DNA from 3 places in the Aestuariirhabdus litorea genome. Region 2 is predicted to be linked to each of the others. Evidence: predicted binding sites of a transcription regulator. Region 2 holds the regulator's gene; each other region holds the start of a gene.
The links. Region 2 encodes sigma-54, which starts transcription at its own class of promoters, with help from an activator protein. Its sites were predicted from a motif close to TGGCACNNNNNTTGCTNT; they were not measured.
Positions count from the first base shown of each region.

Region 1: D0544_RS01855 (pilin) is a predicted target of sigma-54. The motif match lies at 3,334-3,351, and genes of this name have one in related genera.
Region 3: nifL (nitrogen fixation negative regulator NifL) is a predicted target of sigma-54. The motif match lies at 2,948-2,965, and genes of this name have one in related genera.

Region 1 covers NZ_QWEZ01000001.1:376,253-380,736, reverse strand. Annotated here, with positions in the region: gene D0544_RS01870 (glycosyltransferase family 2 protein) at 1-365, opposite strand, end outside; gene D0544_RS01865 (hypothetical protein) at 352-2,262, opposite strand; gene D0544_RS01860 (pilin) at 2,272-2,721, opposite strand; gene D0544_RS01855 (pilin) at 2,790-3,260, opposite strand; gene pilB (type IV-A pilus assembly ATPase PilB) at 3,676-4,484, shown strand, end outside.
Region 2 covers NZ_QWEZ01000001.1:195,984-200,467, forward strand. Annotated here, with positions in the region: gene rapZ (RNase adapter RapZ) at 1-96, opposite strand, end outside; gene ptsN (PTS IIA-like nitrogen regulatory protein PtsN) at 229-684, opposite strand; gene hpf (ribosome hibernation-promoting factor, HPF/YfiA family) at 694-981, opposite strand; gene D0544_RS00940 (RNA polymerase factor sigma-54) at 1,106-2,644, opposite strand; gene lptB (LPS export ABC transporter ATP-binding protein) at 2,757-3,482, opposite strand; gene lptA (lipopolysaccharide transport periplasmic protein LptA) at 3,491-4,000, opposite strand; gene lptC (LPS export ABC transporter periplasmic protein LptC) at 3,987-4,484, opposite strand, start outside.
Region 3 covers NZ_QWEZ01000002.1:787,210-791,693, forward strand. Annotated here, with positions in the region: gene nifA (nif-specific transcriptional activator NifA) at 1-1,377, opposite strand, end outside; gene nifL (nitrogen fixation negative regulator NifL) at 1,388-2,899, opposite strand; gene rsxA (electron transport complex subunit RsxA) at 3,245-3,826, shown strand; gene D0544_RS13725 (RnfABCDGE type electron transport complex subunit B) at 3,840-4,382, shown strand; gene rsxC (electron transport complex subunit RsxC) at 4,379-4,484, shown strand, end outside.

The DNA of each region.
Region 1 (4,484 bases), 180 kb from region 2:
CGCCCAACACTCGCCTGTGAGCCACTTGAGCGGGCACCCACCACCATGTCATAGCCCTCTTCCAGCATCGCGAGCAGCGCCGGTATATCCTTGGCTTGGTGCTGCCCGTCTCCATCCATAAAGACGATCACTTCACCAGTGGCGGCGCGTGCACCTGTTTTAATAGCGGCGCCATTTCCCATTGAGTAAGGGTGACAAATAACTGTAACTCCCAAGTCAGCAGCCGTCTTTGCCGTATCGTCCTCTGAGCCATCATCGACCACGATAATCTCTAATAGGACCTTCATCTCCAAAAGCGCAGGAAGCACTCTTTTTAACCCTTCAGCTTCGTTCTTGGCTGGAAGTACAACACTAATTGTTGGCATCTCGCCCTCTTTTGACTCTTTCTTTTAATGCCCTTAACTGGACGATCGACTGTTCCTGCTGCCAGCACGCCCGTGAAATTGAGCTGCATTTGGATTCTATCAAGGCGTAGGTGCGATCGCCCTTGTTAATTTGACCAGTTAGATAGTACCGCTGGGATAGCGCCAGCAGGATGTCCAAAGTTTGGTATTTGGAAGCAGCAATCTCCAAATATTCAAGCCCCTTCCGGCCATCCCCCTTCAGCTCATACAGCCTCGACATCAACACAAGAATAGACTTTACATGTTTTTTGTAGCTTGGATTACTCAGTAAGGTATCGGCAGCAGCCAACAGATCATCCAGTGACAACGACTGGCACTTACCGGACTCCACCAGTTCCAACATTGCTTTGAGAACAGAGATCGTTTCTCGATAGTGATCGCCACTTCTCAAAACCTGTTTGACTCGTTCCAGTTCGGGCCTCAACTCCACAGAAGGGAAGCAGCCTAGCTCCCACCATAACAACATCTTTGAGGGATCATTCGGGAAGCGTTCGATGGTTTGCTCATAAAAGCGAGCAGATTGCTGATGCATCCCGAGATTGAACATCAGCTCTCCCAAATGGCTGTGCGCCCGATGGGAGTCAGGGTGTTGTTGGTACCAGTGCAGGGCCTGGGGCAGCGGCGCCCCCCACATCCTCACTTCATTTCGCGATACAGCAACCATGGCCACCAACCAAATAGCGGTGGAAAGGCACACTAACACCAATAGTGGCTTTCTGTGCACTCGCTGTACTATCTGTCCTACCGCCGTTGCCAGTAACAAGGCTATCGCCACCGTAGGCAGATAGTTCCGGTGCTCAAAATAGAGCTCCAAGGGTATAAAAGTTGACTCGACTAAATGTCCCGCTAAAAAAAACAGCACAGCAAAGCTGGCGATTGGCCAGGCCGTTCTCTTCCAGATAGCCACGCCCGCACCTACGGCTATGGCGGTTACGGCTATCAACGTAGTAAGTGGATCGGTCAGCGATCTAGAAAAAGGATACTCATTATAAAACAGCCCATACCCCCCCCACCGGGGAGCAACAAACTTGGCAATGTAGTCGAAGAGGATGCGGGGTTGGGTCAGCAGCCTCTCCTCAAGGGTAAACTCCCGCCCTCCATACGTGGCAATGCTTTTCCATTTTATAAAGAAATAAAGTGCCACAAGCATCAACGGTAAATAGATCGCCAGCCACCGCCAGATCCTGTAAGTGCGATCCTTGGATTCTTTCCCAAGTAAAGTTGCATCCAGCACCAAGACCATTACGCATCCGGTAATCGCACTCTCCTTACTCAGCAGCGCAAGTAGCATACAGATACCAAAACCCAGATACAGCCAGGCTAACCGTCGGTATTGCGCCTTACTGGGGAAACGGCCCTGATACCAGCAGAGCAGCGCAGCTAGGACAAAAAGCGCTGACAGCTCCGTCATTCGCTGGACCATATAGAGGACCGTGGAGACTTGCAATGGCGATAAGGCCCAGATCGCCGTTGCCCCTGTTGCCAGCCATAACTTTTGGGGTTTATAGCGCGTATGCCTGATCAACTGGTACAAAAGCGCGAAGACAAGAACGACGTTCGCGAGATGCAGAAAGAGGTTCACCACTTTAAAGGACCAAAGGGTCGGCTCAACCAGATCGCGCTGCCAATAGAAGGTCAGATAGGCAATCGGTCGATTTAGCTCACCGACCCCCTTCAAAAGATAGTCCTGCAACGAGGTGCCCGTGTCTATCGCCCTTAGACCATCAATAATATGACGGTCGTCCAGTACAACCGTGCCGGAGAGCCCGCCCCAATAGAGCAGCAGCGTGGCGGCAAGAACAGGGGCAAGAGCAAAAAAAAGGCCCAGAAAGCCGGGCTGAAAGGGACTTCTTGTCATATATAAAAACTATTTGCAGGATACAGGGAGATAGGTGTCGTCCAGCGTGGTGTAGGTATCGGATAGAGCCCCCCCGTTACCACACTGCCATAGCTGGCCACCGTCGGGTGTAGCGAACGCCAGGGTTTTGCTGGCAATGCTTCCGTTTACCCCCGTTGTACGAAAAGCGGCCTGAATCACTATTTGATTAGTGCTTAGACTGAAAATAGTAATACTTTGCACGTACTTGCCACTGGGCGTCACGTTCAGGTCTCCCATCACAGGTGCAACGCCCTGGGATTGAGCCCTCTCAGCTACCTGGACCCGAACACCGCCAGCCAACAGAATTGCCTCACTGACCTGGGCTCGGGCTACGTAACTTTGATACGCAGGGATAGCGACCGACGCGAGTATTCCGATAATCGCGACGACGATCATTAACTCAATAAGAGTAAAGCCGTTTTGATGTGTGGTATCCATGGACCGCTCCCTTACAAAAAAGGGGCGCATGCGCCCCTTTTTTAAACTACTTCAAGCAAACCACAGGATTACTTACAAGCACTGGGCAGGTAAGAAGGATCAATCAGAACAGTATCACCCAACTTGGGGGTTGCAGTAATATCGGCTGCCACGCAGGTCCAAGTTGAACCACTATCGCTAGTTTCAATGATGAAAGAGTCGCTGATGATGTTTCCGTTAACGCCTGAAGACCTCATGACCGCCTCGATTGCAAATGCGCCAGTAGTAGCAGCGCCGCTCAGGTTGTGAATAGTCAAGTCAGCTACGTACTTGCCTGATACGGTAGCACCCAAATCATCCAGGGAAGGAACCGTATTGGTGTTCTGGAAAAATTCAGCCGACGGCGCTTTCAGGCCTGCAGTCAAGTTAACCGCCTCAGTCACCTGCGAGCGGGCGATGTAGTCCTGGTAAGCAGGGATGGCGACGGCCGCCAGAATACCGATGATCGCTACTACGATCATCAATTCGATCAGGGTAAAACCTTTTTGTACTGATTTCATGGTGAATACTCCACGTGTGTTCAAAATTAATTCAGTGTGATTAGCAACAAACTTGTTACTCTCGGCGAACTTAACAGCAAGGGGTGTGCCAGTCCATGCCCAGCGCACTCAAACAGACTCAGGAAAGGGACTGGCTCACATTTCTTGGCAGCTTCCAGCGAAAAAGACCTTTGAGTGGCCTAACTCTAACATCTCAAGCCTCGGCTCACAGGTTTGATAGGTGACCAATTTTGTCACCCACTGCCCCAAAAAGGCTGACACATTTGACCACTATGCGCTTAACGCCCCTTCATTAATAGCAAGAGCCCTGCGTCCAGCACAGTGATACATCGCCGCCGGGCTTCACGCTATACTTGAAAAGGTCTAGGCTATATGATTGATCTCCAAAGGAAAGCACTGGCGACGTTTCTCACTTATGGCAAACATTATTCTCACCGGACTGGCCAAGCGGCTGGTCGACGATAACCTACTGGAAGAGTCTATCGCGAGCGCCGCTTACCAGCAGGCATCCAAGCAGAAGATCCCCTTTGTTACCCACCTGGTGCAATCCAATACGGTGTCGGCGGCCGATATTGCCCGCGTCGCCTCGGACGAATTCGGCTCCCCCCTGTTCGACGTGACCGCCTTCGCGCCCGATATGCTGCCCAAGGCACTGGTGGACGAAAAGCTTATCCGCAAACACCACACCCTGCCGCTGTTTAAACGCGGCACCCGACTCTTTGTGGCCGTGGCCGACCCCACTAACCTGGTCGCCCTCGACGAGATCCGCTTTAACACCGGCCTCACCGTCGACGCCATCCTGGTGGAGGAGGACAAACTCGCCCGCGCCATCGAGAAGTTCCTCGACGCCAGCGACACCTCCCTTGGTGACCTCGAAGATGAAGAGCTCGAGGGGCTCGATGTATCGGCGGTCACCGATGATAAGGAGGAGGAAACAGGATCTGATGCCGACGATGCACCGGTAGTAAAATTTGTTAACAAGATGCTCCTCAGCGCCATCAAGGGGGGCTCATCGGACCTGCACTTTGAACCCTACGAGCGCTCCTACCGGGTGCGTTTTCGCACCGATGGCATGCTTCATGAGGTGGCGCGTCCCCCTATCCAGCTGGCCCCCCGCCTTGCCTCGCGCCTCAAGATCATGTCCGGCATGGATATCGCCGAAAAACGGGTTCCCCAGGATGGGCGCATCAAGATGAAGATCTCCAAGACCAAGGCGATCGACTT
Region 2 (4,484 bases):
CATGTTGTCGACACAATAAAAGCCCTGATCCTCCAGCACATGGAGGGCACTACTCTTACCGGATCCGGATCGTCCACTGATAATGACTAGTCGCATGTTGGCTACTTCGCTCGCTGCTCCCTGCATGATACCCCTGGAGTGGGGTAGGAATGTCAGGGGAGATTCTTCCTTAAGGGCTCTGCGCAGTCAGTATATCAGTTGTGTTGGGTACGGTCTGTGGTTTGAGGGTCAGTCGAGGGGGGCAATGGCCATCTGGTAGAGTTCGCTGCTGGTTTTCGCCGTGCGCAGGCGGTTCCGGTAGCTGGCGTTGTCGAGACGGCCAGCCAGTTCCTGCAAAATCGCCAGGTGCTCACTGGTGGCCTCATTGGGTACGACCAGCGCAAAGATGATATCCACCGGTTGGTCGTCCATGGCATCGAAGTCGACCCCGTCGGAAAGCTTGAGCAGTGCGGCAATCGCTTCGGTGCAGGACTCGAGACGACAATGGGGGATAGCGATCCCCTTACCGAACCCGGTACTGCCGAGGCGTTCCCGCTCAATCAGCCCGTTAAACAGCTCTCCCGCTGAAATCTCCTGTCCCGAGTGGGAAAGGGCTTCGGCGAGGGTTTCTAATACGCGTTTTTTGCTGCCGCCTTCCGCAGCACAGAGGCTGCGGTCGGGGCTAAGGAGGGATATGAGGTTCATGGCCAAGGGTTAGCGGGCTAGACTCTTTTCCTTATGTTTCATTAGCTGGCGGTCGAGCTTGTCGGCCAGCATATCAATGGCGGCATACATGTCTTGATGAACGGAAGTGGCATGAATGTCAGCGCCACGTACATGGAGGTTGGCTTCCGCCTTTTGGCCCTCTTTCTCGATGCTGAGGGTAACGTTGACGCTGGTGATGGTGTCAAAATGGCGCTCCAGGCGGTCAACTTTGGTTGCTACATATTCACGCAATGCCTCGGTTACATCAACATGATGTCCACTGATATTGATTTGCATGCGTCTTTCTCCTGATCTGTTTTACGTGATACTGAACCCATCGTGCGATGGACTCATGCGTTTGCCTCTGTTACCGATCATATCCGAGGCTCGATATCTCTATGTTGCCGTCAATCAATATAACCTATACCAGACGTTTTCTTTCGTTAGAAGGTGCGATTGAAAGGGATTCACGGTACTTGGCGATGGTGCGCCGTGCGACCTTGATCCCCTGCTCGGCGAGCAGGCCGGCTATTTTACTGTCACTCAATGGTTTTTTCGGGTTCTCTGCCGCCACCAGCTTTTTGATGATGGCCCGAATGGCGGTCGATGAGCACTCCCCACCACTGGCGGTGCTGACGTGGCTGGAGAAGAAATACTTAAGCTCAAAAATACCCCGCGGGGTGTGCATGTATTTTTGCGTCGTCACCCGTGAAATGGTCGATTCGTGCATGCTGACCGCTTCGGCGATGTCATGCAAGACCAGGGGCTTCATCGCCTCGTCGCCATATTCCAGGAACCCCCGTTGGTGCTCCACGATCTGGGTGGCCACCTTCATCAGGGTTTCGTTCCGGCTCTGCAGGCTTTTGAGAAACCAGCGCGCCTCCTGCAGGTGGTTTTTGAGGTAGGTGTTGTCTGCGCTGTTGTCGGCACGTTTCACCAGTGAGGCGTACCCGGAGTTGATTCGCACCCGAGGTACGGCGTCAGGGTTGAGCTCAACGGTCCAGCGGCCATTGACCTTCTTGACCGTGACATCGGGAATAACGTACTCCGGTTCACTACTCTGGATGCTGTCCCCGGGCTTGGGGTTCAGGGTCTGGATCAACTCAATGGCGGCCTTAAGGTCGGCCTCCTTGAGTCGGGATTTGCGCATCAGCTGGGCATAATCGTGGGTGCCCAGAAGATTGATGTACTTTTCCACCACCAGTCGCGCCGAACCCAGGTGGGGTGTGCTCTCGGGGAGTTGCGCAAGCTGGATCAGCAAACATTCGGTAAGGGAGCGTGCGGCCACCCCCACCGGGTCAAATTGCTGGATGCGGCGCAGTACGGCTTCCACCTCATCGAGCTCAATCTCCAGCTCCTCCTCGATCCCCTCCAGCAGCTCTTCGCAGCTGCAGCTGAGGTAACCATCTTCGGTGAGCGCGTCAATAATGGTGACGGCGATCGCCCGGTCCGTATCGGACATCGGGGTGAGGTTGAGTTGCCACTCCAGGTGCGATTGCAGTGACTCGGTGGTACTGGCACGTGCGGCCGGGTTGTAGTCGTCATTGTCCCCTCCACCGGAGCCGGAAGAGGGGGGCAGGCTGGACTGGTAAACGTCATCCCAGGCGGTGTCCACCGGGAGGTCCTCTGGGATGTTGTCCTGCCAGTCGTCGGACATCACCTCATTTTCGTTGTTGGCGCTGTCGACGCTCTGCTGCTCCTGCTTGCGCTGTTCACCCTCGCTCAGGGTGTTGTAATCGGTAGCGCTGTCAAACTCGTTATTGTCGCCACTTTGGTCGTGATCGGATGAGGATTCGCTGTCTGAGCCCTCTTCGGCTTCCAGCATGGGGTTGGACTCAAGGGCTTGCTGAACCTCCTGTTGCAGGTCCAGGGTAGACAGTTGAAGGAGCTTGATGGCTTGCTGCAGCTGAGGGGTCATGGTCAGCTGCTGGCCCATTTTCAGGACTAAGGATGGTTTCATAGATAAAAGAGTGTCCGGTCCATAATCTGCCTGTCTTCTTGAGGAGGGCCGCTCTGTTGGTCACGGCAAAATTCTTGCATGGCCCATTATAGGGCTGAACGGGGCCCAATGCCTATATGCGGAACTGATGTCCTAGGTAGACATCCTTGACCTTCTGGTTGTTCATCACGGTTTCGGGATCGCCCTCGGCAATGATCTTGCCCTCGCTGACGATATAAGCCAACTCACAGATGTCCAGGGTTTCGCGTACGTTGTGGTCAGTAATCAGGACCCCTATACCTATGTTGCGCAGGTGGCGAACCACCTCCTTGATGTCGTTGACCGAGATAGGGTCAACGCCGGCGAAGGGCTCATCCAGCAGGATAAAGGCGGGTTCCATGGCCAGTGCGCGGGCGATCTCGACCCGGCGCCGCTCACCACCGGAGAGGCTGATACCTGTGCTGTTGCGAATATGGGTGATATGGAACTCCTGCAGCAGCTCCTCCAGTTTCTCCAGTCGCTGTTTACGGTTGAGATCCTTGCGGGTCTCCAGGATGGCGAGGATGTTCTGGGTGACGCTGAGCTTGCGAAAGATGGAGGCTTCCTGGGTGAGATAGCCGATCCCCTTGCGGGCGCGCCCGTGCATGGGCAGGCGGGTGATGTCCTCGCCGTCGATCAGGATCTGGCCGTCATCCGCGTTAACCAGGCCGACGATCATGTAGAAGCTGGTGGTTTTGCCAGCCCCGTTGGGGCCCAGCAGCCCGACAATCTGGTTGCTGCTGATGCTGACCGAGATGTCCTCGACCACCTTTCTTCCGCGGTAGCTTTTCGCCAGATGGAGTGCTTTTAGGGTCGCCATGGGTCGCGTTACTGCTTGCTCTTGGGCTGGATAATCATCTCGACACGACCGCCGGTGTCAGCGCGGTCGCTGCTCTGGGCGCTCACCGTCTGGGTGACCGTATTGTAATGGATGGTGTCTCCGCTGAAGGAGTTGCCCTCCTGCAGCAGCTGTGCATTGTGTTGCAGGGTCACCTGCTCTCGAGCGATGGCGTAGTCGATGGTGTGGCCATAGGCCTTGATGATCTCTTTGTCGGCAGCGGGCTTTTCCCGGTAGTGGGCCGGACTCCCCTCGGCAACCATACGGGTAACGGTTCCATCCGTGGTGAATACGGTGATTTTGTCGCCGCTGATGTGAATGGAGCCCTGGTCCATGGTCACATTACCGCTGTATACCGCACGTCCCATGCCCTCGTTGATATCCGCAGAGTCGGCCTTGATGCGGATCGGCTGCCCGCGATCCTCTGGCAATGCCCAGGCGGATGCACTGAACAGCACGCTGGTGGCCAGGGTAAGGAGCAGGGAGCTATTGAACTTCATAGGTGCCTCTGACATTGGATAACAGCTGAACGCGATTCTGGTCAAGGTGGGCGTTTAACCCGACCGCTCGGGTGACGCTCTGGGGGGTGGTGATTATAACCGGACGGCTGGTTGATGCCAGTTCCTGACCAGAGTATAGAGTGATGAAATCAGTATCAAGGCGTCCCTGTTCACTGCCGTCCCTGGCTCGCGCCACTATCAGCACCTCGTCCCACAGCTCCAGGTCCTTACTGCCGGGCAGGAGCTTTCCATTACTGGCGCTGATGTGGCGCTCGCCCTGTTCCCGGTAGAGCACCATGCGGGGTTGCCGGATGATAGTGGTGTCATCAAGCGGGTAGTGGTTGACCTCTTGCGCGTGCATCCGGTGATCCAGCTCACCCTGCTGGTTGAAGCGAACCAGGCGGGCGTTGGTCAGGTAGAAGTCCGCCTCCTGGCGTTCGCTGGGGTCAGTATCCGGTGGGGTAAGTGCCTGTCGGAGAGGCGT
Region 3 (4,484 bases), on a different contig from region 2:
CCGGCTCTCCATCGACACCACCCCGGTGAGGCGGATCACCTCCTGGTCGATGGCGCCATCGGCGCTCATGATGGCGGCCCGCTCCAGGCAGTTCTCGAGCTCTCGCACGTTGCCGGGCCAGTGGTGCTGCATCAACAGGCGCACCGCATTGTCGTTGATCTCCAGCTCCCGCCCCTGGCGGCGCGCAAGCTTGCCCACCAGGAAGCGGGCCAGGGCCGGCAGGTCCTCGATGCGGTCACTCAGGGGCGGTACCTGGATCGGCATCACGTTGAGGCGGTAGTAGAGGTCCTCGCGGAAATCCCCTGAGGCCACTTCGGCCTCGAGGTCGCGGTTGGTGGCGGCGATGATGCGCACATCCACGGTCAGGGTCTTGGTGCCGCCTACCCGCTGCAGCTCCCCCTCCTGCAGCACTCGCAGCAGCTTGGCCTGGAAGGTGGGGCTGATCTCGCCGATCTCGTCGAGGAACAGGGTGCCGCCATCGGCTTGTTCGAAGCGCCCCTTGTGCTGGTGGGTGGCGCCGGTAAAGGCGCCCTTTTCGTGGCCGAACAGTTCCGACTCCAGCAGATTGTCGGGCAGGGCGGCGCAGTTGAGTTTGACGAAGGCGGCGTTGGCCCTCGGCGAGTTGTAGTGAATGGCGCTGGCGATCAGCTCCTTGCCGGTGCCCGACTGGCCGCGGATGAGCACGGTGGTGTCCCACTTGGCCACCTGGCGCACCTGCTCGAACACCCGTCGCATGGAGCTGGAGGAACCGACCACGTTGTCGAAGCCGTGCTCTGCCTTGATGGCGCGGCGCAGGCTGTCGCGTTCGTTGGTGAGGGTCTGGCGCTCGTGCTCTACATCCCAGGCCAGGCGCACGCTGTTGCCCATCAGGTTGGCGATCATCTCCATCAGCTGCACCCGCTCCTCCAGCATCGCGCGCCCCTCAGCAGGGGGCTGCGCCGCCAGCACCCCCACCGGACTGTCGTTGCCGGCAAAGATGGGCACGCCGATAAAGGGCAGGGTGGTGTTGTAGAGCCCGAGGCGGTCGAGGAACTGGGGCTCGTCCGCCAGCCGCGAGGCCACCAGGGGTTCGCCGCTCTTGAGGATACGCCCGGTCAGCCCCTCTCCCTCGCGGTAGCTGATGGTGGGGGGCAGGGAGGCACCCGGGGCGTGTACCGCGCTCAGCAGCAGCTCACCGCTGGCGGGGTCGAGCAGTGCCGCCATGCCGTGGGACATATTGGCGCGCAGGTGCAGAACCTCCAGCACCTGCTTGAGGATACTGTTGAGGTCGAGGGAGTGGTTGAGCACTTCGCTCACCCGGTAGAGGGTGTCGAGCTGTACGCTCAGGCGCTGCTCGCGACCGGGTTGTTTTCCAGGGGGGTATTCAACGTCGTTCACCCGCAACTCCTCAGTGTCCCGCCAGGGCCGGGAAGGTGAGGGAGAACTGGCACCCTCCACCCGTGCTCTGGTCGATATCGATGGAGACTCCATGCTCGTTGGCGACATCCTGCACCAGTACCAACCCCATTCCGCTGCGGTTGCCATCCTCCTGGTAGGTGGTAAAAAAGGGTTGGAACACCTTGTTGCGCAGGGTGTCGTCGATGCCCGGGCCGTTGTCGGCGATGGTCACCCGCACCGCATCCTCGAGGCGCTGGCTGCAGATGCGCAGTTCGCGGTCGCGGGTGTGGGCGTGGGCCATGGCGGTGAGGGCGTTGTCCAGCAGCTGCTTGAACAGGTTGCACAACGAGATCTCGTCCCCCAGCACGCTGGGCAGGCTGTTGCAGGGTTTCCAGTCCACCACCACCCCCTCGCTCAGCAGGCGCTCGGTGTAGAGCGACAGCACCTCGCGCAGCAGCTCGTTGAGGTTGAGGGGCATCTTGTGGATGGGGGGCTGGGGCGGCAAGGCCTGGCTGAGGGTGTCGATCGCCAGCTGGCAGGACTCCAGCACCTCGTGCAGCGCCTGGTGCAGCGGGTCTTTGTCGCCGTTGCGCCGCTTCTGCAGGGCAGCGGCGGCGCCGGTCACATTGAGGGGGCGCTGCAGCTGGAAGATGGCGCCGTTGAGGGCCTCGCGCATGCTGTGCACCAGCTCGTTTTCGGCCAGCCGCGCCATCAGCGCGTTGATGCGCACCTCCTCCTGCTGGATCTTGAGATCGGTGATGTCGTTGACGGTGAGCAGCAGGCAGTCGTGCCCCTGCTCATGGTGAAAACTGTCGTCGCTCTGCCACAGCCGCAGGCTGGAGCCGGAGCAGCTAAGCCAGCGGGGGGTGCCGATGCCGGGGATGTCGCAGCGCACTTCGAGGTCGGTGAAATCACCGCACTGGCGGTAGTCGAGGCCCAGGCGCCGGCTCAGCAGCACCAGCAGCTGTTCGCTGTCGCAGCCGAGGGTCAGGCAGAGCTGCTCGAGGGCGGGGTTCTCGAAACGGACCCGCCCCTCGTTGTCCAGCAGCAGGGTGGCCACCGGGCTGCCGCGCACGATGGAGTCGGTGAGGGTGCGTTGGTTCTCCAGCTCCTGGCTCAGCTTCTGCAGGCGGGTGATGTCACGATGCATCCCCAGGTAGTGGGTGGTGTTGCCCTCGCTGTCGATCACCGGGGTGATGGTGAGCTCGGCCAGGTAAATGCTGTCGTCCTTGCGCCGGTTGACCAGCCGGCCACTCCACACCTGCTGGCGGGTGAGGGTGCTCCAGAGTTCACCGTAGAGGCAGGCGGGGGTTTTGCCGGCAGAGAGGATGCGGGTGTGCTGGCCGCGCACATCCCCCGCCTCGTAGCCGGTGACCTGGGTAAAGGCCGCATTGGTGTAAAGAATGCGGGATTCGGGGTCGGTGATGGTGATCGCAACCGGCGACTGGTCCACGGTCTGGAAGTAGACCCCGGAGGGTAGGCGAGTCGCCTCCCGGCTGTCGAAAACCTGCGCTTTGCTCATGGGGCACCCCTGTTGGATTCGTGACAAGGCGGTTAATGGTTATGGGCGCCTGCAACTACCGCGCCATGCTGCAATGGGGGACTGGAATCGCCGCCAACCCCTGCCACGCCAGTATCCACAGGGGGTTTGTGGGTTTGTAGGTTTTGCGACAAAGCGCACCCATGTGAGGCAGCTGTGTGGGGAAGCCAACAGCCCACGGCTACCGGAAGATGGCGAGGCGATTTTTTCAAAAATCAATGAATTCAAGAGGTTGGCTGCTTTCAAGGGGTGTGGGTCCGGGCTGGCACAGGGGCTGCAATGGTCCCTGTGCACTGCAAGCGTGCGTGCACCGTTTTGGAGAGGCCTGTGTCCGAGTACCTGCTACTGATTTTGGGGACCGCGTTGGTCAACAACGTCGTCCTGGTGAAGTTCCTGGGGCTGTGTCCCTTTATGGGGGTGTCGGGCAAGCTCGATACCGCCATCGGTATGGGGATGGCCACCACCTTCGTTCTCACCCTCGCCGCCGCGGCCAGCTGGGCGATCGAGGAGTTGATCCTCACCCCCCTGGGGATCGGTTTCCTGCGCATTCTCTCCTTCATCCTGGTGATCGCGGCGGTGGTGCAGTTTACCGAGATGCTGGTGCGCAAGAGCAGCCCGCTGCTCTACCAGTTGCTGGGGATCTTCCTGCCCCTGATCACCACCAATTGCGCAGTGCTGGGGGTGGCCCTGCTCAATGTGCAGGAGCACAAGAGTTTCACCCAGAGCCTGATGTTCGGCATGGGGTCGGCGCTGGGGTTCAGCCTGGTGATGGTGATCTTCGCCGGGCTGCGCGAGCGCCTCGAGTTTGCCGAGGTACCGGCCGCCTTCGCGGGGGTGCCGATCGCCTTTATTGTCGCCGGGCTGCTGTCGATGGCCTTTATGGGCTTCGCCGGCCTGCCGGTTCATTAGGGAGGAGTTGCCGATGTTTACGGCGGTGATGTCACTGGCCCTGCTGGGGTCCGCACTGGGCTACCTGCTGGGGGTGGCGGCGATCCACCTGCGGGTGGAGGAGCCGGAGATCGTGCAGGAGCTGGAGGCACTATTGCCCGGTACCAACTGCGGTCAGTGCGGCTTTCCCGGCTGCCCCGCCGGTGCGCGGGCGTTGGCCGAGGGCACGGCGCCGGTGACTCTCTGCCCCCCCGGTGGCCAGCCGCTGGCGGAGGCGCTGGCGCAGAAGCTGGGGGTGGCGCTTGACCTGTCGGCGTTGGCCGACAGTGGGCCGCGGGTGGCGATCGTGCTGGACGAGCAGTGCATCGGCTGCACCCGCTGTTTCAAGGCCTGCCCCACCGACGCCATTATCGGCGCGCCCAAGCAGCTCCACAGCGTGGTGAGCGAGGCCTGCACCGGTTGCAACAAGTGCGTGGATATCTGCCCCACCCTGGGGATCGAACTGCAGGCGCCGCGGCCCACCCTGTCGAGCTGGCAGTGGCCCAAGCCGGCACCCCTGGCGGAGGCGAAACCATGAAGCTGTTTGGCTTTCGCGGCGGTGTTCACCCCCACGCCCGCAAGGAGCGTACCGAGCAGCTGCCGATCATCCGCCTGCCGCTGCCGCGCCGCCTCTATGTGC